4 regions of the Sediminibacillus sp. JSM 1682029 genome follow, and region 1 is predicted to be linked to each of the others. Evidence: riboswitches for the same ligand, from Rfam matches in the RefSeq annotation. Region 1 holds a riboswitch; each other region holds the start of a gene.

Region 1 (8,100 bases):
GCTATACGGGATGCTACCGGCATATCCTGTTTGAATCCCGCTTGTTCACTCCTTTTAGTATCGGAAAATCCAATACGGAAATATGTGGAAGGAACGGTCACAAGATTTTGCCGTTAGATAAGGCGAAGATTCCAGCGGCAGAAAAGGCATAGGGGGAGATGGCCCTGGAGAGCGCTGACTCGAGGAAACTCTCCACCGCCCGCGGAAGATGCTGGTTATTTCTTAAAACCGGCACTGCACTACTGAAGAGAATAGGTAGTTTCTAAAATACCCTAAAGAACACTACTCATGAAATAAACAGACGAAACGTTTTCCAAACAAGTCGCAAGGGAAATTAGTAAGGAGTCCCATTAAGAAAAGAGTGACGAACATGAAAAGGCTGTTGATTACCTTGCTTCCGATTCTTTACGCTGTGTTGATCTGGATTCAATCAAGCTACTCGCATGAAACCATTGTACGCTTTTTCAAGGAGGTTATGCCGTGGTGATAAACTTTCTATGGGAAGCTTTCCATTTTATAGAGTTCTCCATTCTTTACCTTCTCCTGGCAGCAGCGTTGATAGTCAACAAACGTCACAACACACTGACGGACCTTGCTGCCATGTCTGCAACCATCGTTTATGCTTTCGTGGATGAAATTCATCAATTTTATGTACCAGGACGTTCCTTTTCTCAGTTAGATCTAGTTAAAGATATGGCTGGGGTGGTCGCTGCGTGGATTTTGCTGGAAAGTATCCAATCCAGCAGAGGACAAAAGAATGATCATTAACAACAAGCTTTTCTTGGCTGTGCCGACACGTTCCGCAGTGTGAGAAGCTTGATATATTTTTCCTGCCTGAACATGAAATCACAAAAAAAGCTGTCCCTTGGCATTAGCCGGATAGGACAGCTTTCATGAATTATTTTTTGCGGCGTAAGAGTTTTATACAGGCCAGGATGACTAAAGCAATCGCCACATAAGTGAGGAAAAACACGATGAATCCCCACAGCCCTACAACCGCATCGGCAAATTCCATATCGCCGCCGGTTAGAGCCTGTTGAATTTCGATTGCAAAAACAAGCACCACCATCATGGTGAATGTGTAAATAAAAGAAAGAATGGTAATGCTCCACTTCATGCTGGCGATCAATTTAAAGAAAAAGTAGACGATGAAAAAGGCAAAGATACCGATAATGCCGATCACCCAAAAATGCAGTTGTTTATCCGTCATTGTCAATCCGAATAGTTCAATTAATACATCATGGATTCGGTTTACGATATCAGCCAGCAGTAAAATGACTTCCTTCATACTTTTTCCTCCTATTTTCTACCGTTCAACTACGTCGGGCCTGATTCAACGCCTGATTGAATCCTGCGATGATATCGTCTGCCGCTTCAATTCCTACAGATATCCGGATCAATCCTTCCGTTATTCCCAATTGTTTCTGTGTCTCTTCTGGAAGGGCTCGATGGGACGTAGCCAATGGATAGGATACAGAGGTTTCGACCCCAGCCAATGTAGGAACGATTTTTATCCAGCCGAGCGATTGGAAGAATGTTTCCACATCACAGGTAGCCCTAATATCCATCGTTACGATGGCTCCATTTCCAAACGGTGATACGTCCTTCGGGTAATATACTTTTTCCACTGCCTCATGCTTTTGCAATGCATCGGCTAGTTTTTGTGCATTGGTGACATGCCGTTCCATTCTTACACTCAACGTCTTCAACCCGCGGCAGGTGAGCCAGGCCTCGAAGGGACTTAAACTGCTGCCCAAATTCACGATTTTTTGATTGGCTTTTTCAATTAAATCTTCGTGACCGACAAGCACACCGGCTGTAATGTCACTGTGACCGCCGATGTATTTAGTCGCACTGTGGACAACCAAATCGGCGCCCTGCTCATAGGGACGGCACAGGTAAGGTGTGGCAAATGTATTATCGATCATCAAGACCAGCTGGGCGTCCTTGGCCAGGGCAACGAGCGCATCTATGTCCTCTCTGCGCAGCAACGGATTGGAAACAGATTCCGAGTAAACCATCTTTGTATTGTTTCGGACATATTCGGCGATTTTGTCCCAATCGGAAAAGTCGATAAAAGACACTTCGATTCCTAAGTCCGGAAGTTCATTGGCAAGCAGTTGATATGTACCACCGTAAATATCAGCAGCCGCGATGACATGGTCCCCCTGCTTGGCAACGGCAAGAATTCCAGCCAATATCGCAGCTGTTCCCGAGGAAGCGGCTACTCCTCTCGGCGCTCCTTCCAGCTGAGCCACCGCAGCTCCTAGCTCATCGGTATTCGGATTCCCGACTCTCGTATATAAATAATCATTCTTCCCTTGGTAAAAATTCTCCAAATCTTCAAGGTCTTTGAATTTAAAAGCTGACGTCTGGTAAATCGGCGTCGTCTTGCTATTGATTTTTTTCTCCTGAATGCCAGATAGATGAACAGATTTCGTATCAAAATGTTTCCCCATGTGATCGCTCTCCTTTACCAGCTTTCCATAATTATACCTACTTTAACGCAAGACAGATTAAAAGCGCAAGCACTGTTTAAAAGAATACAACCCGGATTCTCCACGTCCTTGGCAACCTGCATTATCAATAACGCGCGGTCCTTCGCCAAACGTAAGCAAAGCTTCGAAATGGATGACACAGAGGTTTTGCTTAAGACCTCCAGGAGTAAGGACCGGACACCTATGGAAATTCATCCTTTTTTAAAAATAGAATCGGAGAGGCTGGGTACACCTCTCCGATCCTTGGTTACACAGTTTGAGTTGCCCTGCTGTACTTTTTCCCGGGGTGGTTTTCAAGAAGACGCGGTCCTGCTCCAAAAAGGTTATCCCGCAAGCTTTCTCCTTCATAGCTAGAGCGAATCAGGCCTCGATCTTGTAAAATCGGAACAACCAAATCGACGAAATCCCGGAAAGTTCCCGGCGTAATCGCATATGCAATATTGAAGCCATCGATACCAGCCTCTCTGACCCATTCTTCCATCGTATCGGCTATTTGTTCGGGCGAGCCGACTGCATAGGCGCCAAGACCTCCGATCCCGATAAATTCTTTGATTTCTTCTACTGTCCATTGTTTGTTCGGATCAATCCTTGTAAAGTTTTCGACTGCTGATTGGATGGCATTGTTTTCAACATACCGCAAACTTTCATCAGGGCCATACTGCGAAAGGTCGATACCGGTCCATCCACCGAACAAGGCAAGTGCCCCTTCATGGCTGATATGTTTTTTATAATCGTTGTACTTTTCCTTCGCCTCCTGTTCTGTGCGCCCTACAATGGGAGTGAACATGGTCAAAATTTTCACATCCTCTGGATTCCGCCCAGCCAGTTCAGTCTCTTTTCGCAACTTTTTGACTGACTTCCTGGCAGCCTCTTTGGTTGGAGCTCCGATAAAGACACACTCTGCATTCCTGGCTGCAAAGGCCCTGCCTTTCTTGGAAGCTCCCGCCTGATAAATAACCGGTGTACGCTGTGGCGAAGGTTCACTCAAATGGGCGCCAGGCACTTTGAAATACTTTCCTTCATGCTGGATGTCATGGACCTTTTCCGGATCGGTATAGATGCCATTCTCTTTATCGAGACGGACTGCATCATCTTCCCAACTGCCTTCCCAAAGCTTATAGCAAACATCCACATACTCTTCTGCAATATCATACCGCTCATCATGACTTACCTGATCTTCCAAACCCATGTTGACTGCTGCGCTTTTCAAATAAGACGTAACGATATTCCAGCCCACCCTTCCATTTGTCAAATGATCGAGTGTCGACATTCTTCGGGCGAAGGTATAGGGATGTTCATGGCTGACAGAAGCGGTCACGCCAAAACCGAGATGCTTGGTGACGGCCGACATGAGCGGTACGACCAGCAACGGATCGTTCACAGGCGACTGGGCTCCCTGCCTTACTGCCGCATCCCGAGAATTTTCGTAAACATCATAGGTGCCTAGCACATCAGCCAAAAACACAGCATCGAAATTCCCTTTTTCCAATAGCTTTGCCAGCTCTATCCAATATTCACTGTCCTTATAACGGTGTGATTGGTCGTCCGGATGCGTCCATAATCCTGGCGATTGGTGTCCCGCACAATTCATATCAAAGGCATTCAAATATATCCGCTTATCCGTCATCGATTTTCTCCTCCTATTGTTTTATTGGTTCAAATTGGCTGTTTTTGCTTGTTGACCGTCTGGACAAAATAGTCCAATTGCTTTTCTAATCGCTGGTTTAAATCAGGATCGTGAATCGGCTGATTGATATCCTGTTTGTCTATGCATTCGTTCAACAAATAAACACCTTTCAAATTCTGTGCCTTCAATGTCGCCAATAGCGGCTTCAGACTATATTCCAATGCCAGCAAATGGGAGGGACTGCCGCCTGTCATCAGTGGCAAAACCGGAGTATCTTCCAACACATCCTGCGGCAATATGTCCAGAAATGCCTTTAGAACCCCTGAGTAAGCTGCTTTATAAACGGGAGACCCGACAATCGCGCCTTTCGCCTTCCGGATGAGCGCTGCCGCTTCCGTTACACTCTGGCTGTCATACCTTCCTTCAAACAAGTCGACCTGAGGGATCTCCTTTACGGATAAGTGTACGGTGGAAAACCCTTTTTGCCTCAAAGACTCCCCTAAATAGTTCAAAACCACGTCGGTTCCTGATTGGGCCGAAGGACTTCCCGATAAAATAATGATTTCACTCAAAATAATCTCTCCCTTTCTGCCAAATGGGCTTGCGTTTCGACTCGGGGAAAGAGGGATTTTTTTCATTAGAAAAAGCCCCCTTCTCCGCAACATGAGAAAAGAGGGCTGTCATCGTCCGATATCCGCTCTTATCTCCCAAGAATGATCTTGGCTGGAATTAGCACCTTTCTGACAATGGTCAGAGGTTGCTGAAGCGTCAATGGGCCAGTTCCCTCGGCTTCTCTGGATAAGAATTTTTAATTTGACACCTATCATAATACCAATGGCTTTCCATGTCAACCACTTTTTGCAATAATCAGAATAGTCCTGTCTGTTGAAAGTGCCCTGCACTTACTCCAGCCAGGTTTATCTGCCCAGTTTTTGAGAAACATATAGATATACTTAATCCAGGAGGAATCGTGATGCATGAATTTAACGAGACTTTTATCCAAATCCTTATCCTGCTTGCTATCTCGATCGCCGTGATCGGAATTGCCAAAAAAATCGGTCAGCCCTATACAATTGCACTCGTTTTGGTCGGTTTAATTCTTGGTATTATTAACGTACATGTACCGCTTATTGACGAAGCAGAGGCATATATCACTCAATCAGAAGTGTTCCAGGCAATCATCATATCTTTGTTTTTGCCGATTCTACTCGGAGATGCGACGTTAAAACTTCCCTTTCACCATTTATACCAGCACAAGCGGGCCGTACTTGGCATGGCATTCGCCGGTACGTTTCTTTCCTTTATCGTGATCGGCTTATCCACTCATTATGTTATCGGATTGCCGATAGCGGTCGCTTTCACATTCGCCGCTTTGATGAGTGCCACAGATCCGATAAGTGTTGTATCCATATTTAAGTCACTCGGTGTTTCGGAAAAGTTATCCACGGTCATGGAAGGGGAATCACTGTTCAACGACGGGATTGCGGTCGTCTTGTTCAAAATTTCGTCGATCTATTTGCTTACTTATATCGAATTAGGCTGGGAGGGGCTTGGCAGCGGCATCCTGTTATTCCTGAAATTCAGTCTCGGCGGTGTGTTGGTCGGTGTCATCCTTGGTTTTGTGTTCTCCCAAATCATCCGCTTTTTTGATGATTATCCATTTGAAATTGCCCTGTCGGCCATCTTGTTTTTCGGAAGCTATTTTATCGCGGAACATTTGGAGGTCTCCGGGGTCATCGCAGTGGTTGCGGGTGGTTTTATGTTCGCCGACTATGGCGGGAAAATCGGTATGTCGGAAAAAACGCGGGTCACCATCAATACGTTCTGGGATGTCATCACCCTTGTGGCCAACTCGATCATCTTTTTGTTGATTGGTTTGGAGATCCGCAATATTGATTTCAATAACCAGTGGGACATCATCGCATATGCAATCATCCTTGTAATCCTGGGTAGAATCATCGCTTTGTATATCAGTACACTGCCTGTCAAAGATTTGAACCGGAAAGAACGTATCCTGCTGAACTGGGGCGGCTTGCGAGGCAGCTTGTCGATTGCACTTGCTCTCAGCTTGCCAACCGAATTCGCCGGCCGTGACACCGTCCTGTTACTGACCTTTTCGGTTGTCTTGTTTTCTTTGATCGTGCAAGGCCTGTCCATCAAACCATTGATCAAAAAGCTCGGTCTGTCGGGCGCCGATTCGAAAGAATAAAAAGTCCCGATGCAAAGGACATAGAAGCAGGCGGGAACAGCGCGGAATCAAGCTCCACTTGGTAAGGCGGCTTTCTTTGACAGTACGCTGAATCCATGCCCGCGGAGAGGGAATCACCTTTTACCTTGCACACGTGGTGTATTTTCACCATTCATGTGAGAATGTAAGAATGCTATTATTTGTCAAAGTCAATTCATATAAAAAACCGGACGAGTCCGAATGAACAGGATTTCGAATTAACGTCCGGTTTTTGGCTTGGCCATTATTGCGTCGTTCCACTTTATTTTGCTGTATTCACTTCAATCACTTTATTGACAAAAGAGGCGAAGGGTTCGTCCTCAAAAGAATAATCGTCTAACTCCTTACGGTAGATTTGAATGATAACCGTATCATATCCCTTTTCATGTTGTGTAAGTCCGAAATGAGAGGTGCGTAGATGGGACAAATCCTCCCGGTACGGCAATTTAATTGCATTGTTTATTTCCTCCATAGGGATAGAATTCTCCGGAACTTCCAAATCGATCCGCAATCGATTTTCCCCCGCATGGATTTTTCCGAAACGCTTGGAATGCCGCTTCCATGGCAGCTTTGTCGTTGTTTCAATACCATAGTTGTGTTTTTCCCGGTTGATCAATTTCACTTCACATTTCCCGCTGTTTTCCAGCAGGGTAATGAGTTCGTTGACTTTCTTGTACATCTGATCCATCCTTTCCATTCCGAGTCAGCATCTAGTTAAACTATTCCCCGTGACCAAATGTTTTACCCGTTGAATGTTTTACGATGGGATAAAGAACGCTGTCATCAGAAGCGAAAAGAGTCCATTCACAATAATTGCAATTTTTGTCTCCTTCTGGGCTGCTGGTGAACTCCTCACATTCCTCTAGGGGAAAGAGCCATAATGCAACATGGTGCTGGACTTAAAGAGAATAATACAGAACGGATTTCAAATAAACAAAACCCAGGAGTTTTTTCACTTAGCCCCCTGGGTTTTGCCCACTTATCAAGATTTCGCTTTCTTTATCATATCGTGCACCTTTTGAATCTCATCATCGGATACGACCAAATAATACACATCCTGACCGCTTGAATTCGTGATATAAGTGCCTTCGCCTTCCATTTGATAGCTGACAACATTTTTCCTGGTGTCCCGATAGTTCATCATCAGATTTTTCATGTCACTGAAATCCATATTGGTTTCCATGTTATTCCCGAGGACATCGATCATATCATCGATTTTGTTCACGGAAGCTACACTGGCGCCTTTATCGACAATTGCTTGGAATACTTGCCGTTGACGACCTGTTCTGGCAAAGTCGCTGTCAAAATGACGCATTCTGACAAAGCCCATTGTTTTGGCCCCATCTAGTTCGATTTTGCCTTCTTCGTAATGATAGCCTTTTTTATAATAGCCCTCGTCGATCCAGTCAGTCTTGTTATCTACCGTGATGCCGCCAACTGCATCTACCATTTCAGACAAACCTTCCATATTCATTTTCACATAATAATCAAGTTCGATATCCAGCAGGTTTTCCACTGTGTTGATCGACATGTCTGTTCCACCATAGGCATACGCATGATTGATTTTATCCTCGTACCCTTTCCCCACTATTTCCGTACGAGTATCACGGGGAATGCTAACCAGATTCATGCTATCGTCTTCCGGATCAAGCGATAAAACCATCAGGGCATCTGATCGGCCGGAATCTCCAGAACGTTCGTCTACACCCAGAAGGAGGACATTCAAAGGTTCGTTGTCTTTCACCTTT
Region 2 (8,100 bases), on a different contig from region 1:
AAGCTGCATTTGTTTTCGACCATCCAGCTCACCCTGCTTGGATTTTTGATTGGAACGAATATCGGGATTGCAGCAGCTGTCTGTCTGCATTTGCTGCCTAAGCTGAGACAAACCATTTATCCATTGATGATTCTCTCACAAAATATCCCGATCATTGTGCTTGCACCCCTGTTGGTCATCTGGTTCGGGTTCGGCATCCTTCCAAAGCTAATCATCATTACGTTAGTCTGTTTTTTTCCGATTGCCGTAGCTACATTGGATGGTTTCCGTCAAACAAGTCCGGACCTGCTCCATTATTTAAAAATGGCTGGTGCAGACAAACGGCAAATTTTTTGGAAGCTGGAATGGCCCACCTCCCTTCCTTCGCTGTTTTCCGGACTGAAGATTTCAGCTACATACAGTGTGATGGGGGCTGTGATATCCGAGTGGCTCGGTGCCCAACAAGGAATCGGCGTGTATATGACACTTGCTTCTTCGTCTTTTAGGACCGATAGGGTTTTTGTAGCGATTTTCTTTATCATGGTGTTGTGCCTACTATTCTTCATTGTCATCATCACCATTGAGAAACGCGTCATCCGCTGGAAAAAGAAAGGGGTTGAACAGCATGGCTGATTTATCAATTATCGATGTTTCCAAATCCTTCAGCGGCAGGCACGTATTGGAGAACCTTTCCTTGTCCGTTTCCGATGCCGAATTTGTCTCGATTGTCGGTCCTTCCGGAAGCGGCAAAAGCACCTTGTTTCATTTAATAGGCGGATTACTGGAACCGGACAGTGGCGACATTTATTTGAATGGCAAGCGCGTGAATGGAAAAAGAGGGGCAATCAGTTACATGCCGCAGTCTCCTTCCTTGCTGCCATGGCGCACTGTCCTGGAGAACGTCATGCTAGGCGGAGAACTCATCGGGGAGAAAAACAGGGAGGAAGCAATCAGTATGATGGCCAAAGCCGGACTGTCCGGATACGAGGAGGCTTATCCCGATCAACTTTCGGGCGGTATGAAGCAACGGGCAGCCTTCATACGCAGCATGCTGAGTCCCCAACCGTTAATGTGCCTGGATGAGCCCTTTTCGGCATTGGATGAATTTACCCGACTGGACATGCAGCAGTGGCTGCTTTCCATGTGGGAGGAGCACCGACGCTCCATCCTGTTTGTCACCCACAACATCGAAGAAGCACTATTTCTTTCCGACCGGATCATTGTCTTATCCAGCGGTCCTGCCCAAGTAAAGGCTGATTTCACGATTCCTTTTCCGCGTCCGCGCAAGGAATCCGTGGTTTTGTCACAGGATTTTTTAGAATGGAAAAAAACCATTTATCAGGAACTGCGGGTGATGACATGAAGTCGATTATCGATGCCCATATACACCTTGACATGTATCCTGAAGTGCTACAGCGACAGTTGGTACAGGACCTGGACGAGCACCATGCAGAGGGATTGATTGCAGTATCCAACCACCTTTCTTCGGCTAAAAAGACCTGGCAGCTTGCCCAAACCGACAAGCGTATCCATCCTGCCTTTGGGTACCACCCGGAACAGCAGCTGCCGACTGTCGAAGAACTAAGTGAACTGCTAGACTTTATGGAGAGTCATCACACGGACATGAAAGCTGTAGGGGAAGTCGGCTTGCCCTACTACACGCGCAAAGAGGATCCGTCGATAAGCATCGAAGCCTATATAGAATTGTTGGAAACGATGATCATCCATGCAGCACGCTTGAATAAACCAGTAATCTTACACGCTGTATATGAAGATGCCCCGGTGGCATGTGAACTATTGGAAAAGCATTCGATCCGCCAAGCCCATTTTCACTGGTTTAAAGGTGACAATGGCACGGTCCGACGGATAGTCGGAAATGGATATATGCTTTCCGTGACGCCAGATTGTTTGTATGAATCGGAAATACAGCAGTTGATTCAGCAAATTCCCCTGACTTCATTGATGGTGGAAACGGATGGTCCATGGCCATTTGAAGGACCTTTCCTTGGCATGATGACGCATCCGAAGATGATCCATGCCAGCGTTGCCAAGATCGCCGAATTGAAACGACTCCCGATTGACTCGGTTTATCACCAGCTATTTGACAACACAAAAGACTTTTATCAGCTATGATAATTTATTTTAGACTTCGCCAGACTTCTTATATTGGTTCTCCATCCTGCGCTCCGGAAATACACTACGCTTTCCGCAGGCGGCTGGTGAGCCTCCTCGAGCTAGCGCTCTCCGGGGTCTCCCCTAGGCCTTTCCTCCCGCAGGACAGGTGTTTTCGGTGGGACGAGTAATCGCAGTCCCAAGGAAGGCTGCGGCAACGATGCATCGCACGAAGAAAACTGTTTTGTATTTTCGAGGAGTCAACGTGCATTTCCTTCGCTGATACCAGTCTGGTTCCACCAAAATCCTATAGGCATTTTTCCGTGATAGTTGGTTTTCTCTATCACCTTTTTTCAGCTAGCTTCGGGCTGTGCTCTATTATTGAATCTCGAGAGCAGCCATCCCATATGATCGGAGACTGGATGGCTTTTTTCGTTTCTTTACAATCAATCGTGGGTACTTGCATATATATTATCAACTGGAATCGCGATTTGTTATACTAGTTGAAAAAAAGGAGGAGGAATCGGAATATGGATCCATTGACTGTAAAAGAGCTCGCCAGTCGTGTGTTACAACACGAAGATTTGTTTATTTTGGATATCCGGAGACGGGAAGATTATCAAGATTGGAAAATCGAAGGCAGGAACGTGGAAAACATCAACATACCGCTGGCAGAAATAAAAGCAGCTCCCGCAGAAGCCAAACAGCAACTCCCTCTGGACAGGCCGGTCTATGTCGTTTGCTATAAAGGGATATCTGCCCAGACAGCTACAGCCCTTCTGCAAAGAGAAGGCATGGATAACGTTACATACTTGATCGGCGGCATAACCGGCTGGGGAGAGCACTTGGAACCAGTAAAGGCCGGAACACTTCCGAGCGGCGGAAGCATTTACCAGTTCCTCCGGCTGGGAAAAGGCTGTCTATCGTACATGGTAGTGGTCGGAAACGAGGCGATGGTAATTGATCCGAGTCGATTCACCGAGGTTTACCAAACCTTTGCCGACAAGCATGAATGCTCGATCAAGCATGTGGCCGACACCCATCTCCATGCAGATCATCTGTCAGGAGGAAGGAAGTTGGCCGCAGAGACGGGGGCTTCCTATTGGTTCCCGCAAGCAGATGACGAAGGTGCTTCGTTTTCCTATACCCCCCTTCAAGACGGCATGACAATCGCCCTGGGAGACAATCAGCGAGCCGTTACCGTCTTAGCTTCTCCGGGTCACACTTATGGAAGTACAAGCTTTATCGTGGACCAGGAATATTTACTGACGGGGGATACCCTGTTTGTCCAATCGATAGGCCGCCCGGATTTAGCTGGAAAGGCAGACGAGTGGGCGAAATACTTGCATGCTACGTTATATGATCGCTTTCCTTCTTTATCTCAAAGAATGGTTGTATTGCCGACGCATTTTAGCAGTACTAATGAATTGACTGAGGACGGCAAAGTTCAAAGTACATTACAAGCGTTATACACAAACAATCAGCGATTGAATATTTCTCCACAAAAGCGGTTTATCGAATTGGTTACAGAAAACCTGCCGCCACAACCAAACAGCTATCAGGAAATACGTCAGGCCAATTTAGGACTCGTCCATCCTGAACCAAAGCAGCAGCAGGAGATGGAAGCCGGCCCTAATCGGTGTGCCGTCAGCTGACGAAAAAGCTGGGACAATAGTATGGCACCAAAGCAAAAACCGGGCGAATTGGAAATGTCCGTTCGGTTTTTGCTTGTGACTTCGATAAACTTCTTTTTTCCTGTTGTTTGATGCGTGTTTCGTATCGCTACGGCAAGATACTACGCCTTCCACGGGCACGGCTTCCACTTCCTCAGAAAGCACCAACCGCTTTCTTGCGGGATTTTCAGCTCGTGCTGTTCCCGTTGGAGTCTCCGTATCTTACTTTCGCTACATTTTCGCTGTCTGATTTCCTTGTGATCAAGACAAGAGGAATAGAATAGAGAAACGTATTCTTCTATTGACTGATAGGTTTCCAAACAGTGATGAAGACGAAAAATTAGAGGGGGCAGGTTCGATATTCTTGAGAATTGTAGGTTGCGAATCAACAGCGTAAAAGAAAGACGGAATTCTCGTCAGAGGAGAAACCAACTTCATTCAACGGAGGCAAGGTACATAGACTCCTGCGGGATGAGCGCGAGCTGAAGATCCACTTGGCAAAGCAGTATTCTTTGCCAAGTTAGCTGAAGCCGTGCCCGCGGAAAGTGAAGTACCTTGCCGGAGTGATTGTCCCGGCCTCCTTTTTATTTCTCTACTTATCAAACAGATTCAAAGCAGCTATCCGGTCGGCGGCTTCCTCTAAACGTTCTTCCCTGTCCAGTAGACCGACACGTATATAGCCTTCGCCGCTTTTTCCGAACCCGTTTCCCGGTGCCACAGCAACATGGGCTTTTTCCAATAATAAATCGGCAAATGATTCAGAAGTAAAGCCAACCGGAACCGGCAGCCATGCAAAGAAGGTCCCTTTCGGCTTTTCTACCTTCCAGCCGATTTGATTTAATCGTCCCATAAATCGATCTCTTCTATTTTGATAGGTTTGCACCAGTTCGGCAACTGCAGTCTGATCGCCAGTCAACGCTTTGGCAGCAGCATGCTGGATTCCACCGAACAAACTGACATACATGTGATCCTGCAACAGGTTGATACTTTCGATTACCGAAGGGTTTCCGACTGCAAAAGCCACTCTCCAACCTGCCATATTATAAGTTTTGGAAAGCGTATAAATCTCCACACCAACTTCCTTGGAACCCTCGGATTGAAGAAAGCTTTGCGGTTTCTCGCCATCAAAGCCAAGTGCCCCGTAAGCAAAATCGTGGACGACACACACGTTATGTCTATTTGCCATTGCAATCGTTTCATCAAAGAACGACTTGTCGGCGACAGCAGAAGTCGGGTTATTAGGATAATTCAAAAACAGCAGTTTGGCTCTCTCCCAAATTTCCGTATCTATCGATTGATAATCTGGAAGAAATGCATTGCTTTTCACCAATGGCATTAAATGTGTTTCCGCATTCGCCAGAGCGATTCCGGACATGTAATCCGGGTAGCCTGGATCAGGGAGCAATGCGAGATCCCCTGGATTAAGCAAGCATTGACTTAATTCCACCAGTCCTGTTTTTGCACCGAATAAGACAGCGACCTCCGATTCTGGATCAAGGTTCACTTGGTATTCTCGTTTATAAAATTCTGCCGCTGCCTGCTTTAAAAACGAAAAGCCACGAAATGGCGAATATTTATGATAAGCCGGATTTTCCGTTGCTGCCTGCAATTCCTTTACAATGGCATCAGGTGTCGGCAAATCCGGGTTCCCCTGTCCCAAATTGATTACATCGTGCCCTTTGTCAACCAAGCCTTTCACCTTTGTCACCAGATTGGCAAAGAACTGGTCGGGCAGTCTGTTCAGTAAGTCTGATTGCTCAAAATTTTTCACAGTGTGTCACGCTCCCGATAGATCGATAAAATTATAGTATCTAATCATAGCTACTAACTTGGAATTTGTAAAGCCGTCCATCCAGTTAGTTTCTTGACAGAAAATATTCATGGTGGGATAATGCAAGCAATTATAGTGAATCTTAAACTCTTATCAAGAGAAGGTGGAGGGAATGGCCCTGCGAAGCCCGGCAACCGGTGAACAGACTCACACGGTGCTAAATCCTGCAGCAATTCTGCAAGATAAGAGGAAGAGCCGACACGCAACCTCTTCCTTTGGTGGAAGGGGTTTTTTTACGGAAATGCATGGATGTTATTTTACTAGAAAACGAGGTGCTTACATTGAGTTCAATCCAAGTTCAAGGCGCTCCTGCCATCTATCATTGCTATCAAGGGGTACTGGAATTACTTCCTGAAAAAATCGCGGAACAGCGATTTTCTCTCGGGCTGCTGCTGCATGGCGAAAAATCGTGGGAAGCAGCGAAGCGTCACTTTGTCGATCCCGGAGTACCGATGACTTACATATCCTATCAAAATGATTGTACACATGAAGAAGCGGATCGAATTGGCAAGACAGCGCTTGAAGAGAGTTCCGAGTTCATTATCGGAATAGGCGGGGGTAAGATTTTGGATTTGGCAAAAGCGGCCGGAAGCCGAACAGGACTGCCGGTGATCTTGATTCCGACCTTGGCATCGAACTGCGCAGCCTGGACACCGCTTAGTGTATTTTATGACTTGGAGGGGAACTTCGAGGAGTACACCGTTTTTCCCCGAAGCACCTGGCTGGTGCTTGTCGAGCCGAACATACTGATCGAGTCGCCGTCATCCTTTTTGCGGGCGGGCATAGGGGATACTATCGCCAAATGGTATGAGGCAGATGTACTGACACGTGATCTTCCGACAAAGGAGGTTCCATTGGAAATCGCGTTGCAGGCTGCCCGTCTTTGTCGGGATACTTTGCTTAGAGAAGGTAGAGAAGCACTGAAGGCACTCGAGGCAGGTACAATCACTGATTCATTTAAACGGACTGTTGAAACAATCATTATGGCTGGAGGAATGGTGGGAGGCTTCGGTGACCAATACGGCCGCATCTCCGGGGCTCATTCCATCCACAATGGATTGACCCATTTGCCGGAAACCCACTCGATTCTTCACGGTGACAAAGTTGCCTATGGTATCCTGGTTCAATTAGCGTTAGAAGGACGACCGGAGGAAATCAAAAGACTCCTTCCGCATTATCGGGAGCTGGGATTGCCAGTCAGCTTGTCCGATTTAGGGATCGATCCGGAACGGAAGAATGCAGTAGAAACGATTGCCGCTGCTGCTACAGCCCCGGGAGAGTCGATTCATTTCATGCATATAACGGACGCGCAACAGGTGACAGCCGGCATTCAACAGCTGGAAGAGTGGCTGGTGAATGCGACTCCGTATTCATAATAAGAAAGGGGACCCAATCATGAAGCAGACCTATGCACTAATCCAAATGGATATCGCTTTCGGTGATCCGCAAACCAATTTCCGGCATGCGGAAAAACTGATTAGGGAAGCGGTGGAAAAAAGCGCGCCGGATACCATCCTGCTCCCCGAGCTTTGGACAACCGGGTATGACCTGACACGGCTCGATGAAATAGCGGATGAAGGCGCCAATGTGACGATTGCATTTCTGAGCAGATTGGCAAAGGAACTGGACATTAATATGATAGCAGGCTCGGTAGCCAACAGGGTCGGGGAAGCAACAAGCAATACCTTGATAGTTGTTGCCCGCACCGGAAATGTTATCAAGCAATATAGCAAAGCTCATCTGTTCCGTTTGATGGATGAAGAAAAATATTTAATAGAAGGTAACAGTGACGGAACGTTTATATTAGAAAACCAGAAGAGCGCAGCAGTTATTTGTTATGATATCCGTTTCCCTGAATGGATCCGAACGCACATGCTGGATGACACAAAGGTTCTCTATGTCGTCGCTGAATGGCCGAAGCAGCGTATTGATCATTGGCGTGCTCTCCTTATCAGCCGGGCTATCGAAAATCAATGCTTTGTGGTTGCCTGCAATCGCGCAGGATCTGATCCGAATAACGAGTTTGGCGGTAATTCGATGATTATCGGTCCATGGGGTGAAATTCTTGGCGAGGCAGGACAGGAGGAAACGATATTGACGGGAACCGTTGATTTGAACGAAGTAGAGAAAATCAGGGCTACGATTCCGATATACAGTGACCGTAGGACTGACTTATACAAACTGAAATAAGCGAATCCCAAGCAGAAACAAACAGAGCGGGACAAAAGCTAAACCGAACGAATTTTATAAATCGTTCGGTTTTTATTGGTTACGATGCTTTTTTCCCAGTCGCTTGTCTTTGTCCTACAACGACCGTTCAGGCTGTTATCGGGGTTTTGGGCTTCCTTACCAAGGCCATAATACCAGCGATCAAGTACAACACCGCCGGAATCAGACTCATTCCCATAAACAAAACGAAAGATAAGACAGCGGTGATAATCAATATGATTCCTGCGGCTTTAGGCTTTTTATTCCCCTTCAAAAATACGAGGGCTACAATTCCCA
Region 3 (8,100 bases), on a different contig from region 1:
ACTGCCTATTTATACTGTTGTTTGATTCGCGCATCGCTATGTGTGGAGAGTTCCACTATTGAACGGTTTACTCTTTCCTAATCAAAGAACCGAACGAATATCGTTCGGCTTTGATTTTTGGTCAGGGTGCTTTTGTTCCAGGCTTTTCAACAGAGTAGATAGATTATTGCCTGGCATTTTTGATCAGCCATTTTTCAAGTTTTTCAACAAGCTGATACATGATCGCGGCCAGAATTGCAATGATCAGCAAGCTATAAAGAACGAGGGTGAAATCGAAGACTTGAAAGCCATAGACAATCAGGTAGCCCAGGCCTTTGGCGGAAACAAGGAATTCCCCTACAATCACTCCAACCCAGGAAAGTCCGACATTCACCTTCAGGGTGGAAATCATAGACGGGAAGGAGGCGGGAAGGATGGCTGCTGTAAAGCATTGTCTCTTGCTGGCTCCGAAGCTTTTCAACACTTTCACATAGTTTTCGTCCACTTCCCGGAAGGCAGAGTAGACAACCAAGGTTGTAATGATGACACAGATGATCGCTCCCATTGCAATGATCGAAAAGTAGCCCGGTCCTAAGGCAACAATGATAATCGGCCCTAAGGCAACCTTCGGCATGGCATTTAGTACGACTAAGTAAGGATCTAAAATTCTGGATAGTTTTTCGGACCACCATAAGATGGCAGCAAGAATGATCCCGAGCAAGGTACCGGCCGCGAAACCGATAATCGTCTCAATAAGCGTAACGCGAAGGTGAAACCAGAGAGACCCATCCAGCAGATTTTCTGTGAACAGCAAACCGACTTGGGATGGGGAACTGAAGATCAACGGATCAATCCATTCCTGTCTGCTCGCCAATTCCCAGCAGGCAAAGAATACAACAAAAATAATGCACTGCCAAAAAATAACGCTTTTACGATAAGACTTGCGGCGTTTTTGGTGTAGTTCAAAAAGTTGATCGTCAGACTTGCTGTTTGTTTTCAAGGGAATTCAACTCCTCCCATATACGATCGAACAATAATTGATATTTTAGATGCTTCCTTGCTTGAAAAGGAGGCAAATCTCTTAGTTCGATCGGTACTTCAAAAACCTCTGCTATTTCCCCGGGATTTGCTTTCATCAAGTATATTTGATCACTCATCGCGATGGCTTCGCCAATGTCGTGGGTAACAAGTACCGAGGTCTTATGGTATTCCTTCAATAGACGTGAAACCAAGTCCTCCAGCTTCAATTTTGTTTGATAGTCGAGTGCAGAAAACGGCTCATCCAGCAATAACAGTTTCGGATCAGTAATAAGCGTGCGAATCAGTGCAGCACGCTGCCGCATGCCTCCGGAAAGTTCGGAGGGGTAGGCATGAATAACAGTCCCCAGACCGATCTCCTTCAAAAAATCCATTGCCTGTTTTTGTATGGCTCCCGTTAATTTTTGCTGGACTTTCGGGCCGATGAGGACATTATCAAGAATCGTTTTCCAAGGGAACAAATAATCTTGTTGAAGCATGTAGCCAATCTCCGCTTCTGCATCTGTTACGTTTTTATCACCGAGTGTCACTTCCCCCCGGGTAGGCTGGATCAGGCCTGAAATGATGGAAAGCAATGTTGTCTTTCCACAGCCACTTGGACCTAAAATGGAGATGAACGAGCCTTCTTCCACTGTCAAGGTGATATTATCCAATGCTTTTGTATAGCTTTTTTCCGTAAAATACTGATGGGAAATGTGATTGAGAGCCAGGAAAGCCATTGTCTTCTCCTCCTATTCTGTCATCACATCTTCGGCAATGGTAGTGTTTACAAGTTCTTCATACGGGATATCTTCGGGGAGTTCCCCTGCTTCCTCCATAATTCCTTTGAGATTGGTCCATTCCTCTTCATCCAAAATGGGATCTTCTGCAAAGGATCCTTGGCTTTTATAGCGTTGGATGGAGGAGCTGAGCAGCTCTAAATCTACATCTTCAAAATAAGGTGCTACAATTTCAGCTATTTTTTCAGGTGACTGTTCCTGGATATAGGTTTGCGCTTTGTAAATGGCTCTGGTGAATTTTTGCGCCGTTTCTTCATTGTCATTGAGAAAACTTTGTTTTGCCATAAACACCGTATATGGCACATGGCCCGATTCTTCACCGAACGAAGCAACAATATAACCGTTTCCTTCCGCTTCGAACTTACTTGCTTGCGGCTCGAATAACTGGACGTATTCTCCGGTCCCGGAGGTGAATGCTCCAGGAATATTTGCAAAGTCGATGTTCTGAATCAGGTTCAAATCTTCGTGCGGGTCGATTCCGTGCTGTTTCAACACATATTCACCGACCATTTGCGGCATACCGCCTTTTCGTTGTCCGAGAAAGTCACTTCCGATTAAATTTTCCCAAGTGAAATTTTCATCTGGTTTCTTTGCTACCAGGAAAGTGCCATCAGTCTGGGTCAATTGGGCAAAGTTGATAACCGGATCGTTGGCCCCGCGCGAAGCTACGTAAATCGATGTTTCGGATCCGACCAATGCTACGTCTGCATCATCGGATAACAACGCCGTCATGGTTTTGTCTCCTCCCCAAGTCGTCTGCAGCTCGACTTTCAGTCCCTCATCTGCAAAATAGCCTTGTTCCAATGCGACATATTGAGGAGCATAAAAAATACTGCGGGTGACCTCGGCGATTTTCACCGACGTTTTTCCTCCATTCGAGCTGCACGCTGTTAATGCAAGCGCACATACAAGTATAAATAAGCCAAACAGTTGTTTTCTTTTCATATCGGTCAACCTTTCGTTGAAATATGTTCGGTTGGGTTATTGTATGCGCAAGCCCAAAGTGTGTGAAATGCCCAGGCGAATAGAATCAAAAATAAGCAGGCATAATGCCCACTGGTAGAGGAAGTTAAGAACAGTCGGCCGATTTTCCTGCAGGTTAATTAAAAATATTTGCTATTTTATTTAGCTAAGCATCTCATTTGTGAAGGATTGTGGGATAGTTCAAAAAAGGAGAAATGAAAATCCTGCAGAAAATCAGAAGATTCTCTGCAGGATTTGGGCGAGTACAATGGAGTGGCGGTTCTGAAGGCACTGTGTCCATCTACCTGGAGTACACAGGGCCGGCATTTTTGATTTCTTCACTTACCTTTGCAAAAGACCGGAAATTATCATGGAACTTAGCCGCAAGCTGTGCTGCTTTTTCCTGATAAGAGGAATAGGAATCCCATGCTTCCCATGGTTTCAGCAATTGACTGGGAACACCGGGAATGGATTCCGGTATATGGAGACCGAAGAAGTCATCCGGTACTGTGTTTATTCCATCAAGTTTATGTTCGAGGACGGCGTCGACCATCGATCTTGTATAAACGAGCGGGATTCTTTCTCCGATGCCGAACGGTCCTTTTATCCAACCGGTGTTGATCAGATATACATCTGCATCATATTCGTCTATTTTGTCACCGAGCATGTCTGCGTATACCGCTGGAGCAAGCGGTAGAAAAGGTGCACCGAAGCAAGCGGAAAAAGTTGCTTCCGGCGCGGTGACCCCCCGCTCTGTACCAGCCAGCTTGCTGGTGTATCCGCTCAGAAAATGATACATGGCCTGTTCCTTTGTCAATCTGCTGATCGGCGGAAGGACACCGAACGCGTCGGCAGTCAGGAATATAATCGATTTGGGATGCGATCCCTGGCTCGGAAAAATACTATTGTCAATGTGGGTAAGTGGATAAGCCGCCCGTGTGTTTTCCGTCCTTTCCGTATTTGAATAATCGGGCCTTCCATTATGACAGAAAACGTTCTCCAGAACTGCACCATGTTTGATGGCATGGTATATTTGAGGTTCTTTCTCCTCGCTCAGTCCGACACACTTGGCATAACATCCCCCTTCGATGTTGAAAATGCCATTGGCTGACCACCCGTGCTCGTCATCTCCGATAAGGCGGCGGTCAGGGTTTGCTGACAAGGTTGTTTTGCCAGTACCAGACAAGCCGAAAAACAAGGCAGTATCTCCCGTCTCTCCAGTATTGGCAGAACAGTGCATAGGGAGCACTCCCTGTTGCGGCAACAAGTAATTCATAACCGAGAAAACAGCTTTTTTAATTTCCCCGGCATATTCGGTTCCACCTATCAGGATGACTCTTTCTTCAAAAGAAATAATAATGAAAGCTTCTGAATTGGTGTTATCCCGTTTCGGATCCGCTTTGAACGTGGGGGCGGAGATGACAGTGAACGCATCATGATGATCGGCATTGCTTTTTTCTTCGCGGATAAAAAGCTGTCGGGAAAATAAATTGTGCCAGGCAAATTCGGTGATGACTTCAATCGGCAGCCGGTAGTCTGTATCAGCTCCTGCCCATCCGCTGAAACGGAACACTGTATCCTGGGAGTGAAGATATGCGATTACGCGTTCATACAAGGCGTTAAAGCTGTCTTTATCCATCGGCTTGTTGACAGAACCCCAATCGACTTGTTCAGAAGCTTCCCCTTCGTTTACAATGAACTTGTCTTTCGGAGAGCGCCCGGTATATTTTCCGGTAGTGACGCTGACTGCCCCATCGGCAGTTATGCTGCCTTCGCCGCGTTCCTCGATGATTTCGACCAGTTCTTCTGTTGAAAGATTGAGTCTGCAGTTCTGCAGGGAATCGGATAATTTAGAAGCGCTTTCATTTGTGTGGTTCACATGCTCACTCCTTTGTATGAATTGATGGCTTGATAACGAGTAGTATAACATAATGGTTAATATATAACATACTTAATGACAAATTGAAAGATGATCGTTTAGATTTCCGCTATCGTTTTATTTTCGTTAAAATAAAGGGTAAAGGATTAAAAAGACAAGAAAAGCGCATCAAGCGGCTGTGGGAAAAAGAAGTACGGGCTTAGACATTCTCTGAGATTTTTATTTATCTTTTAAAAAAGGCGGGATAATATGGAACATAAATCAATTGTACTTTATGATGGAGATTGTTATTTGTGCCGTCAAACAAAACAAGCAATTGAAATGCTGGACTGGTTTGGTGCTTTTCGCTGGTTATCGCTGCAGGAATATGAAAAAAGGCAAACCATTTCGGACAAACAACGGGAGGCGATGATGGGTGAAATCCATATCGTGAAGCCGGACGGGAAAATAAGCACAGGTTACCATGCAGTCCGGTTTATGCTTGCGCGCTGCCCTTTGACTGCCCCTCTCGGAGTCTTGATGTACTTGCCAAAGGCCGAAGTGGTAGGAGATCCAGTATACCGGTTGATAGCCAGAAACCGTTATCGCATTTTCAAAAACAAATGCACAAACGGCGTGTGCAAACTCCCGCAATAGGAGTGTTTAATTCCAACCAAAAAGGTGGTAATTTATTGACATCGCCGGCTTGTTTCGTTACGATAAAGTGCGAACGGATACTCTCTTATCCAGAGACGGCGGAGGGACAGGCCCGAAGAAACCCGGCAACCATCACGAAGATGAAAAGGTGCCAACCTGATGCAAGGTTTTACCTTGGACGATAAGATGAGAAAGGCCATTTTCCTTTCCTTCTCCCTATTAAGGAAAGGTTTTTTGTTTGGTAAAAGGTAATTTACCGTGCGCATATGATTTTATTCGTATAGAGGACAAAAAACAGTTGAAACGGAAATGGAAATTCACCTGCTGAATGAATTTGTAATAACATACCTAGGAAAGAGCGGTTCCGTATTATTTGATGAAATGAAGGAGGATTTAGCAGAATGACTGCAAATCGTCGATTATTCACCTCAGAATCGGTTACAGAAGGACACCCGGATAAAATATGTGATCAGATTTCTGATGCCATTTTAGATGAAATTTTAGCAAGTGATCCCGATGCTCGTGTGGCATGCGAGACAACCGTTACGACGGGACTTGTTTTAGTTTCGGGGGAAATCACTACCAGTACTTACGTGGATATTCCAAGCATTGTTCGCAAGACAGTGAAAAATATTGGGTACACAAGAGCAAAATATGGCTTTGATGCAGAGACCTGTGCTGTCCTTACTGCAATTGATGAACAGTCCCCAGATATTGCAGGGGGGGTTGACCAGGCATTGGAAGCACGCGAGGATACAAGCTACGATGAAGAAATCGAAGCAATCGGTGCTGGTGACCAGGGCCTCATGTTCGGATATGCAAACAATGAAACACCAGAGCTTATGCCGCTTCCCATTTCACTTGCCCATAAAATCAGTAAACGTTTGTCCGATGTGAGAAAAGAAAACATCCTGCCATACTTGCGTCCGGACGGAAAAACCCAGGTGACGGTCGAGTATGATGAAAATGACAAACCGGTAAGAGTGGATACCATTGTCGTTTCCACTCAGCATCATCCGGAAATCGAGCTCAAGCAAATTCAACAGGACATTAAAGAATTCGTCATTAAGCCGATTGTGCCAGAAGCGTTACTGGACGATAAGACAAAATACTTCATCAATCCTACCGGAAGATTTGTAATCGGTGGTCCACAAGGAGATGCCGGCTTGACCGGCAGAAAAATCATTGTAGATACTTACGGGGGCTATGCCCGTCACGGAGGCGGAGCATTCAGCGGAAAAGATGCCACAAAAGTGGACCGCTCGGCTGCATATGCTGCGCGCTATGTAGCGAAAAACATCGTAGCAGCGGAACTGGCCGAATCCTGTGAAGTGCAGCTTGCATACGCAATCGGTGTTGCAGAACCGGTATCTATATCGATCAACACTTTCGGCACGGGAAAAGTGACGGAAGATGAATTGGTGAAATCTGTAAGGGGATTGTTCGACCTTCGCCCTGCCGGTATCATCAAGATGCTTGATCTTAAACGTCCTATTTACCAAAACACAGCTGCCTATGGACACTTCGGCAGAACTGACGTCATGTTCCCCTGGGAACAGACCGATAAGGTCGACAGCTTGAAGAAAATTTTAAATCAATAAGAGCGGCCGGGGGAAAACCGTGACCCCCTGAAAACCGAACGATGATTCGAAGGACGACCTTCGAACTCGTTCGGTTTTTCTTCTTTTGTGGTATTTTACCGGTCCCTGTAATAAAGCGCCCTGAAACATACCTTCCTCCGTATAACATTTGAGTGTTTCAAAAAAGTTACTGGAATCTGAAACAAATAAATTTCGGCTTTCGTCTATAGATGGAGCTACTTGAGAAAGGTGGAAAAGAGGGGAGTCATGGAAAAAGACGAAAAAGAAGCTATCTTGGAAGAAATGATGATAAAACATGGAAGTGATTTAGTCAGATTGGCATTCAACTACGTGAAAGACAGGGAAACCGCAAAAGACATGGTTCAGAATTCTTTCATTAAATGTTATGAAAACTTAGATGGCTTTCGGTGCGATTCTTCGATGAAAACATGGTTATACCGAATCACGGTCAACCAGTGCAAAGATTATTTAAGAAGCTGGCATTACCGAAAAGTCCAAACGAAAAGCGCTTTTGTAAATGCGATCAAATCTATTTCCTCCTTGACAGAAAAGGAGGTCATAAAAAAATCGGAATCTGAAGAAATGAAAAATATTATGTTTTCTTTACCCGCAAGCTACAGGGAAGTTATTTATTTATATTATTACAAAGACTTGGCCATCACGGAAATAGCGGAAGTCACTGGTTTGAATTTGAACACCGTTAAAACGAGACTGAGAAGAGGGAAACAGAGACTGAAAAATTTACTTGAGGAGGCTGAGGTGTATGGGGAAATTCACTAAGCGAATATCAAGGTATGAAGACAATCAGGATTTGACGTTCACTAAAAAAGACAGGTTGGAAACGTTTAAAAGAATCCAGCGGAGCCCTGCCCCCTATCATCAAAGGAGCACTACCTTGCGCCGTATTGGTAAACGGTATGTCGGCCCCATATTGGGCACTTTGATGGTAGTGCTCATAATGATCGGTTTCCTTTTACCTGAATTTTATCAAACCAATGAAACAAAGGTACCGAGTTCGAATCAGGCCTCTGAGCAGAAAAACACATCATTTTCCGCGTTACTGATCGGAAAGGAAGCGGTTGAGGACAATAGTGGTAGAACTTCGATTCATATTTTGCTGACCTATAATAGCATCGATAAAAGTGTAAAGTTAGTGCCCATCCCAAGTGATGCTTATGTGGATATAAGTGATCCTGCAGGAGAAATGACCCAGAAAGACAAATTA
Region 4 (8,100 bases), on a different contig from region 1:
TTAAAAAAGAAGCAGCAGAGCTTTTGGCAGCTGGCCCAAATCCTTGGACGGAGGAAGATTTAGAACGGAAGAGATACTTTTTGACCGATGCACTGGACGATTTCATCGGTAGTACGCTTCGCGAGGAAGATTTGCTGATTGCCAACACGCTAGCTCAGTTGACAAGTGAATTTTACTTGCGCGTGAATGGACAATGGGTCGGTGCTTCTAAATGGACCGTACGCGCCTTGCGGCAATATGACCCAGCTTTTACTGAGTGCTTTATTATGGCTTTTGAAACCTTTTATCGTGATAACAGGAAAGAAAAGGTCATCGAGCTGGTCGACCGTGTCATGGAGCCGTATGGAGGGAGGCTGTTCGCAGGGTTTTCAATAGGGAAAACAGAAAAATATTAAATAAGGAAGTTTGCTATTCCGTTTTGGTAAGAAATACAAAATGGCAGGTGCTGATCCCTATGCTCGCACAGACATCAAGTCGGGGAGGTCTGGTTTTGATTGTCCGAAAAAAGTTTTTCATCCTGTCACTGATATTGTTCTTGATTGTCTATTTTCTGAATTTGTCTTTCCCTCACGATATGCCTTTGGGCGAAGTGCTGATTTCTAATCTGGGTTTAACGGCCAGGTCTTCCACAGGGATTCATTATTTAGGAATATTGCTATTGGTTTTGTTCGCAAGCAGTTTGTTTTTCTTGAGCAATTCTTTAAAAAAGTACGAAATCCGATTCATCTTGCTGACCATTGTTATCCTGATATTCACTCCGCCGTTTTTTATCCATGCTTTTCAACGAACAATGGCTACGGGGATTTATGCACTGGATTATGAAAAAGAGCGGAGCAAGTGCGAATTTGAAATGCTGGATAAGACGCACTTGTCAGGAAAGTGCGAGCTTTTTTTCGTCAATTACAGCAGTGACCCTGTAACCTATCAGCTGACATTTACTGAACCGCCATTTGACCGTCCGCCGATGGTTTCCTTGATGAATAATCGTGCTCCTTATTCGATAACATTGCAGGGTAACGAAGAAAGATGGGTGGATTTGGAGGCCGAGATAGACACTTCCCGGATGAAAGAATACATTGAAAGCGGAGAAGCGAATGGTGTTGGCATCATTGTAAAGAATGGTGATCAATACAGGGAACTGTAAGAGTATCGTTTAAGTGGCAGCTGTTTCTTACAAGTAAGGTGAAGAAACAATTTGGCATGGTGGAAAACGTTGAAGAAATGAAAAAGGTTATTGATGCAAAGAACTGCCAGTTACGCCATTCATCTTGACAGGCCTGATCTTCTTGTCGAAACCACCGAGGCTATGCTGAAAGGAAAGGGGAAATAGTGATGAAGACAGAAGGCGATATCATCCGTTTGATAGAGGAAGATAGCTGGATGATGGAAGTCATCCATGCAGCTGCAACACTTCATTTGCCGGATTGGTGGGTGTGTGCCGGATTTGTCCGGGCGAAAATTTGGGACACGTTGCATCAATTTAATAGGAGAACACCGCTTTCCGATATAGATGTAATTTTCTTTGACCCAGAGCACCCGGAAGAAGCGTACGAGAAGCAATTGGAGCAACAGTTATCACTCGTTCTTCCCGGTCTGCCATGGTCGGTGAAAAATCAGGCGCGGATGCATCTAATCAATGGACTTCCTCCCTATACGTCTTCGGTGGATGCAATGGCCAACTTTCCGGAAACTGCAACAGCAATCGGGGTGAAAATCAACGAGCTTGGAGATATGGTCCTTTCCGCTCCGCATGGAATAGAGGATTTATTAAACCTTGAAGTGAAACCAACGCCAAAGTTTCTCGATAAAGAGCTGCTAAAGGTATTTGACCAACGGATGGAAAACAAGGCATGGAAACAAAACTGGAGTAACGTAACCATTTACAAAGGGGGAGCTTAGTGAGTAGAAGGGATCAAGAAGTGATGGTTGTGATCGGCGCAGGAATTTATCGTAACAATCCAAGATGGATTCATACCCAGGAAACGGAACAGATGGACAGTTGGGATTCATTTCTTTGATTGTGGATGCAATTAAACTGAATCATTTGCGCTGAATAATGGAGATATACTTCAGTTAATAGGATGGCATATTTGCCTAAAAAGTAACAGGATTGATTAATAAAGAAAAAGAAAGGTTGGTTGATTTTTTCTTTGAAAATTGCCGTGTGAGCTGTCTGCAGCAAAAATGCTGCAGGCAGCTTTTTTAGTTGGATTGTGAACAGTAGAGCCCGAACTCTTGTTATTTAATCTAAATAAACTAGGTAGTGAACAAGCAGTTGTGATAAGCACAAGATAAAGAAATGAGCGTTTAAGCTTGATTTCCTCTCGTTTTAATTTATAATATTAGTTAGATAATAATAATTATAAAATAATAAATCCTGTAAAGAGAGAGGAAGTGGTGGAGATGAGCTCCGAAGTTGTTCAGGCAGGGACGGCTAAAGAAAAAACAGCGTCTACTCCCATCAGCAAATTGGTTGATGGTTTGAAAAATCATGGTGAACTTGTTGCAGCCATCAGCAGTGGATTTCTGGTGTTGATTGCCTGGTCGTTGGAGGAGAGAATAACAGAGCCAATGTTTATCTTTCTTCATCTTGCGGCATTTCTGATTGGCGGATATGCAAAAGCGAAGGAAGGCTTGACTGAAACCATTCAGGACAGGAAGTTGAATGTCGAAATGCTGATGGTGTTTGCTGCAATAGGTTCAGCGGCAATTGGTTACTGGACAGAAGGAGCCATTTTGATTTTCATCTTTGCTTTGAGTGGGGCCCTGGAGACTTATACGATGAATAAAAGTCAAAAGGAGCTTTCAGGCTTGATGGATTTGCAGCCTCAGTCAGCGGTACGGCTTGTAAACGGAAAAGAAATGGCAGTAGCAGTATCAGAGTTGGCAGTGGGTGATCTTGTTCTCATCAAAGCAGGCGAAAGGGTACCGGCTGATGGAAAAATAAGCAGAGGAAACACTTCATTGGATGAATCGGCGATAACTGGTGAAGCATTTCCGGTCGGAAAACAGCAAGGCGACAACGTATTTGCGGGTACAATCAATATGAATGGCACCATTACGGTGGAAGTCAGCAAGCCTGTTGATAAGACGCTATTCCAAAAAATCATCTATCTAGTCCAGTCCGCTCAAAGTGAAAAGTCGCCATCCCAGCTTTTTATAGAGCGGTTTGAAGGTACTTATGTGAAAGCGGTCCTGATCGCTGTTCTATTAATGATGACGATTCCTCCTTTTATCATTGGTTGGAGCTGGCAGGAAGCAATTTATCGTGCGATGGTGCTACTGGTAGTAGCATCACCGTGTGCATTGGTCGCTTCCATCATGCCTGCGATGCTTTCATCGATTTCCAATGGTGCCCGCCACGGCATTCTGTTTAAAGGCGGCATCCATTTGGAAAAATTGTCCCGTTTGAAGGCAATAGCTTTCGACAAGACAGGTACCCTGACAGAAGGGAAACCTCACGTCACCGATGCCTATTTCCGTGACGACGATGTCAGCATTCTAGAAAACATCCGGCAGATAGAAGCGAACTCGAATCATCCTTTGGCTCAATCTATTGTAAGGTATGCAGAATCAAAAAAAGGGCATGCCACTTCTCTGCCGGAACAGGTCACAGAAGAACGCGGCCATGGTATAAAGGCAGTATTGGAAGAAACGAGTTGGAAAATCGGCAGTGCCGACTTCGTCGGAAGGGAAGAGGCAGCGGGATTCCGGAAAGGTATCGCCGACAGTCTGGCAGCGGAGGGAAAGACGGTTGTTTTTGCTGCCGACGAGCGAGGCATTGCTGCGGTGATAGCCCTAAAGGATACGGTCAGGAAGGAAACAGCGGCAGCACTAAACACCTTGCAGAAAAATGGCATTACGACCGTTATGCTGACCGGGGACAACGAAAAAACCGCTGCAGCAATAGCAGCGGAATGTGGAATCGATGATTATGCGGCAGGATGCCTGCCTGATGAGAAGTTAACGTATATCGACCGATTGAAAGACCGGTATGGAACAGTCGGCATGGTCGGTGACGGCATCAATGATGCACCCGCCCTGGCTACGGCTGATGTGGGGATAGCCATGGGGGCAGGTACAGATGTAGCCTTGGAAACATCAGATATCGTCTTGATGAAAAATGATTTAAGCAAGATCGCCGACGCCGTGTCGCTTTCCGGTCGAATGAACAGAATCGTTAAACAAAATGTTTTCTTTTCTGTCACAGTCATTCTGTTATTGATCATGACCAATTTCATACAGGTTCTCGACTTGCCTCTAGGAGTAATCGGCCATGAAGGCAGTACGATCCTGGTTATTTTAAATGGGTTACGGCTTTTGCGCTAGCAGGCAGTCTCTGTTGTCAGCTATTCCATACTTCATCGGCAATGTTTACGACGTGTCGCAATTTCGCCCATTGTTCTTCTTCCGTCAGCAGGTTTCCTTCTTCTGTGGAAGCAAACCCACATTGCGGACTCAAGCATAACTGATTTTTGTCTACATGCTCTGCTGCTTGTCGAATCCGTTTTTTGATGAACGTTTTGTCTTCCAAGTTACCGTGTTTGGATGTGACCAGTCCCAAGACAATTTGCAAATCTGAACGATTGACAAAACGAAGCGGCTCGAATCCTCCGGAACGGTCGTCATCGTATTCAAGAAACAGACCGTCTACATCCAGACCGCCGAAAATGATTTCCGACACAGCGTCATAACCACCGGAGGCGGCCCAGGTGGACTGATAGTTTCCACGACAAATGTGCATGGTGATTGTCAGATCATCTGGTTTGTCGGCAATCGATTCGTTGATACATCGGGCACAAAAGCGGCTGAGTTCGTCTGGATTCTGGCCGTTTTCCCGTATACGCGCGCGTCCGTCTTCCGAGAAAAACAACGACCAGGAAGTATCATCGAGTTGTAAATAACGGCAGCCGGCATCATAAAAAGTTTTGATCGCTTTTTTGTAAGCATGGGTTAAGTCAGTGAAAAACACTTCCTGGTCTTCATAAGGGGGGTACTCCAGTTTTCCGCGGAAATACAGCATATTCGGACTTGGTATCGTCATCTTGGCGGTATGATCCCCGGCGATGCTATGTAAAAATTTATAATCTTGGACCATAGGGTGCCCGCTGAAACCGACTTTTCCTGTGATTTTAATTCCGCGTGCTTTTGTTTTTGTGCCATGGAATTGAATCCCGCTTTCCGGCACGTAACCTTCCACCCCATCGAGTTGTTCCAGAAAGTCGAAGTGCCACCAGGAACGGCGGAATTCTCCGTCTGTCACAGCTTGAAGGCCTGCTTCCTTTTGTTTTTCCACTACCCGGATAATCTCTTCGTCTTCCACGTATCGAAGTTCTTCTGTCGTAATTTCTCCATTTTGATGTTGCAAACGTGCCTGTTTAAGCCTTTCCGGACGCAGCAGACTGCCGACATGATCTCCTTTAAAAGGCGGGTTCTGAAGCACGTTTACAGCTTGATCAAATTGCTTTTTTTCCATAAAAATCTTCCTTTCAAATAGTGATTGAAAATAATTTTCTCAGCATTGTTGCTTTTTCGTAAAGAGGGATTTGCTCGATCTCTTTCTTTGAACAATCGCCAGCCTGCCGCTCCTGCACCATAATTATGAGCCTGAGGACGATTTCGGTTCGATGATATTCCTTGAAACACTAAGCCCCCCATTCGTAAAACAGAACGAAAGAAAAGGGGAAATCTTCTTTATCTGTTTAGAAGCGATCTCAAAACAAAAAAGAGCCTTCTAAGAAGAAGGCTCTTTTCATTCACATTCTCCTTATCTGCTAGACACGGATGTCTACTGGATTTAGCACCATGCCGTTCAGGCTGGTTGCTGAGGCGTCTTCGGGCCAGTCCCTTAACCTCTCTTGATAAGCAATGATTAAATTTTGAGATTGATTGTCATTAACCATACACCAAATCGTTCTGGAAAACAATAGTTTTTCCATTTTTCTTGGAAAGAAGAAAATGACTGCGCTTCCAAATTATTTTCGCTATAATGATAGAAGAAACAGACAAAAGAGGGGATGGAATGAAAAAGAAGATAGCTTGGATTGCTGGCAGTGTAGTTTTTTTACTCGCTGTGCTGCTCATTGGAGCCAGTAATTACTTTTATAACCAAGGCATAAAGCGTGGGGAACAAGTAGAACTTTATAGTGAAGAACCTGTGGAGCTGCCAAACAGCGAAACGGATCAGGAATTACTTGCCGAAGCACAGGACTGGTTTTCCGTCCAGAGCCTGGCAGAAATCGAAATGACATCCCATGATGGATTGAAACTGCGCGCTTATTATTTGCAACATCCTCAAGCTTCGGGTAAAGCGGTTATCCTCGCACATGGCTACCGGGGTTATGGTCAGCAAATGGGTGATCTGGCCAAATTTTATTATGATCATGGATTTTCGCTTCTTATGCCGGATGCCCGGGGACATGGGGAAAGTCAAGGAGATTATATCGGTTATGGCTGGCACGATCGCCTGGACATTAAGGGGTGGATTCAACGACTGATCGATGACTATAAAATGAAAAGCATTTTTTTACATGGAAATTCGATGGGAGCGGCATCAGTTTTGATGACCAGTGGAGAAGATTTGCCTTCTCAAGTGAAGGGGATCATCGCGGATAGTGGATACACGGATGCAAGCGAAGAATTATCCCATCAACTTCGGCACCTGTACCATCTTCCTGCTTTTCCCTTGATATCTCTCACCAGCGGGATGACTAAACTTCGGGCTGGTTACTGGTTCGGGGAGGCCTCGGCGATCGAGCAGGTCAAAGACAATACCCGGCCGTTATTTATTATACATGGAGACCAAGATGAACTCGTGCCAACCGAAATGGCGCATCGCCTGTACGAAGCGGCCGATAGTGAAAAACAGTTATGGATTGTACCGGGGGCGGGGCATACGGATGCTTACGCGGCTGCCACCGCTGAATTTCAAAAACGATTGGAAGCATTTATCGAATCGGCTCTTGGCATTTGAAAATGAAAGAATTTTCCTCTTTAGCGAAAGGCATCGTAGATAGGGGTGTTAGCGTTTTTGGCAAGGAGGAAATTTGAGTTGCTTCATAAAATTTATTTGAAACCGAACCGTCCAGGTAGTATAGTAAATGGCATAAAATCTGATAAGCAAGAGGAGAGTTTCATGGGCAGACATTCTAGAAAAGTAGAAATACTTACTGCTGCATCCAAAATCGTCAGCGAGCGAGGGATATTTAACCTGACTCTGGAAGCTGTAGCGGAGGAAGCAGGTATCAGTAAGGGAGGATTATTGTACCATTTTCCTTCCAAGGAAGCCCTGGTAGAAGGGATGGTTGAACATTTGACCAATAACTATCGGGAGAAAATAGCTAACAATGCAGAAATGGACCCGGAAGAAAAAGGGCAGTGGGTGCGTGCCTATGTAAACGTCACGTTTAATCAAGTATATCAAAATAAAGATATGAACGCCGGATTGCTGGCAGCAAAAGCAGTCAATGAAAAACTGCTTGATCCCATCCGGGAGCTGTATGCTGAATGGCAGCAAGAGATAGAAGAGGATGGACTTGATCCTGTAAAGGCAACCATCATCCGTCTTGCTTCAGATGGTATTTGGCTGGCGGAGTTGTTTGATATTTATCATATCGAGCCGGAGAAAAAAGCAGAGGTTTACAAGACACTATTGGAGTGGGCGAACGAATGAGGTCGCCCGCTTTTTTTATTCTTTTGTTGATTTGTGTTTCCTTCCGCTCCAGATATCCGCGAATTTTTATAGTCGCGCTTTTCATAAGAGAAGCCCCCATTAAAAGTTCCTTTCCTAACACGGCCTATCCTGTATTTATTCGTTCTTGGATTAAGTTTTTCATCGTCCGCCAGGTTCTTTACATCTAACGCTTCCTGAAGTCTTTCTCTCCTTCTGCGTATTTCGACCAATCAAAACAAATTTCAAAAATTTCTTCCCTCTCCTTCATCCCAATCCTGACAAGGGATTGAGCAGAAATTTTTCTATGAAAAAATTATATGAAACCCCTTACGTATGGATGATCGGTTTGAAAGATAACCGTCTGGATGGTATAGTTTAAATCGTGTTTTAAACCGTCCGGACAGTATAGTAAAAATCGAAAACTACGT

The links. Region 1 has a riboswitch for S-adenosylmethionine ahead of ssuE (NADPH-dependent FMN reductase). Riboswitches for the same ligand answer to the same signal wherever they lie in the genome.
Region 2: another riboswitch for S-adenosylmethionine. It lies ahead of ABVF09_RS17480 (iron-containing alcohol dehydrogenase family protein); the one in region 1 lies ahead of ssuE (NADPH-dependent FMN reductase).
Region 3: another riboswitch for S-adenosylmethionine. It lies ahead of metK (methionine adenosyltransferase); the one in region 1 lies ahead of ssuE (NADPH-dependent FMN reductase).
Region 4: another riboswitch for S-adenosylmethionine. It lies ahead of ABVF09_RS02650 (5-methyltetrahydropteroyltriglutamate--homocysteine S-methyltransferase); the one in region 1 lies ahead of ssuE (NADPH-dependent FMN reductase).

The regions. Positions count from the first base shown of each region.
Region 1 is NZ_JBEWYY010000004.1:266,531-274,630, reverse strand. Features, by position in the region: gene ABVF09_RS09410 (VanZ family protein) at 481-768, shown strand; gene ABVF09_RS09405 (hypothetical protein) at 899-1,288, opposite strand; gene ABVF09_RS09400 (trans-sulfuration enzyme family protein) at 1,314-2,459, opposite strand; gene ABVF09_RS09395 (LLM class flavin-dependent oxidoreductase) at 2,746-4,125, opposite strand; gene ssuE (NADPH-dependent FMN reductase) at 4,155-4,763, opposite strand; SAM riboswitch class I at 4,823-4,930, opposite strand; gene ABVF09_RS09385 (cation:proton antiporter) at 5,099-6,334, shown strand; gene ABVF09_RS09380 (hypothetical protein) at 6,615-7,031, opposite strand; gene ABVF09_RS09375 (LCP family glycopolymer transferase) at 7,335-8,100, opposite strand, start outside.
Region 2 is NZ_JBEWYY010000013.1:54,186-62,285, forward strand. Features, by position in the region: gene ABVF09_RS17455 (ABC transporter permease) at 1-612, shown strand, start outside; gene ABVF09_RS17460 (ABC transporter ATP-binding protein) at 605-1,342, shown strand; gene ABVF09_RS17465 (TatD family hydrolase) at 1,300-2,112, shown strand; gene ABVF09_RS17470 (MBL fold metallo-hydrolase) at 2,622-3,746, shown strand; gene ABVF09_RS17475 (pyridoxal phosphate-dependent aminotransferase) at 4,357-5,535, opposite strand; SAM riboswitch class I at 5,683-5,784, shown strand; gene ABVF09_RS17480 (iron-containing alcohol dehydrogenase family protein) at 5,877-6,971, shown strand; gene ABVF09_RS17485 (carbon-nitrogen family hydrolase) at 6,991-7,785, shown strand; gene ABVF09_RS17490 (DUF4064 domain-containing protein) at 7,913-8,100, opposite strand, start outside.
Region 3 is NZ_JBEWYY010000007.1:13,772-21,871, reverse strand. Features, by position in the region: gene ABVF09_RS12620 (ABC transporter permease) at 164-979, opposite strand; gene ABVF09_RS12615 (ABC transporter ATP-binding protein) at 957-1,736, opposite strand; gene ABVF09_RS12610 (ABC transporter substrate-binding protein) at 1,749-2,741, opposite strand; gene pckA (phosphoenolpyruvate carboxykinase (ATP)) at 3,061-4,638, opposite strand; gene ABVF09_RS12600 (thiol-disulfide oxidoreductase DCC family protein) at 4,888-5,274, shown strand; SAM riboswitch class I at 5,357-5,462, shown strand; gene metK (methionine adenosyltransferase) at 5,676-6,875, shown strand; gene ABVF09_RS12590 (sigma-70 family RNA polymerase sigma factor) at 7,122-7,655, shown strand; gene ABVF09_RS12585 (LCP family glycopolymer transferase) at 7,639-8,100, shown strand, end outside.
Region 4 is NZ_JBEWYY010000001.1:531,661-539,760, reverse strand. Features, by position in the region: gene ABVF09_RS02670 (nucleotidyltransferase domain-containing protein) at 1-395, shown strand, start outside; gene ABVF09_RS02665 (hypothetical protein) at 491-1,144, shown strand; gene ABVF09_RS02660 (nucleotidyltransferase family protein) at 1,327-1,899, shown strand; gene ABVF09_RS02655 (heavy metal translocating P-type ATPase) at 2,404-4,329, shown strand; gene ABVF09_RS02650 (5-methyltetrahydropteroyltriglutamate--homocysteine S-methyltransferase) at 4,346-5,476, opposite strand; SAM riboswitch class I at 5,765-5,868, opposite strand; gene ABVF09_RS02645 (alpha/beta hydrolase) at 6,023-6,973, shown strand; gene ABVF09_RS02640 (TetR/AcrR family transcriptional regulator) at 7,136-7,672, shown strand.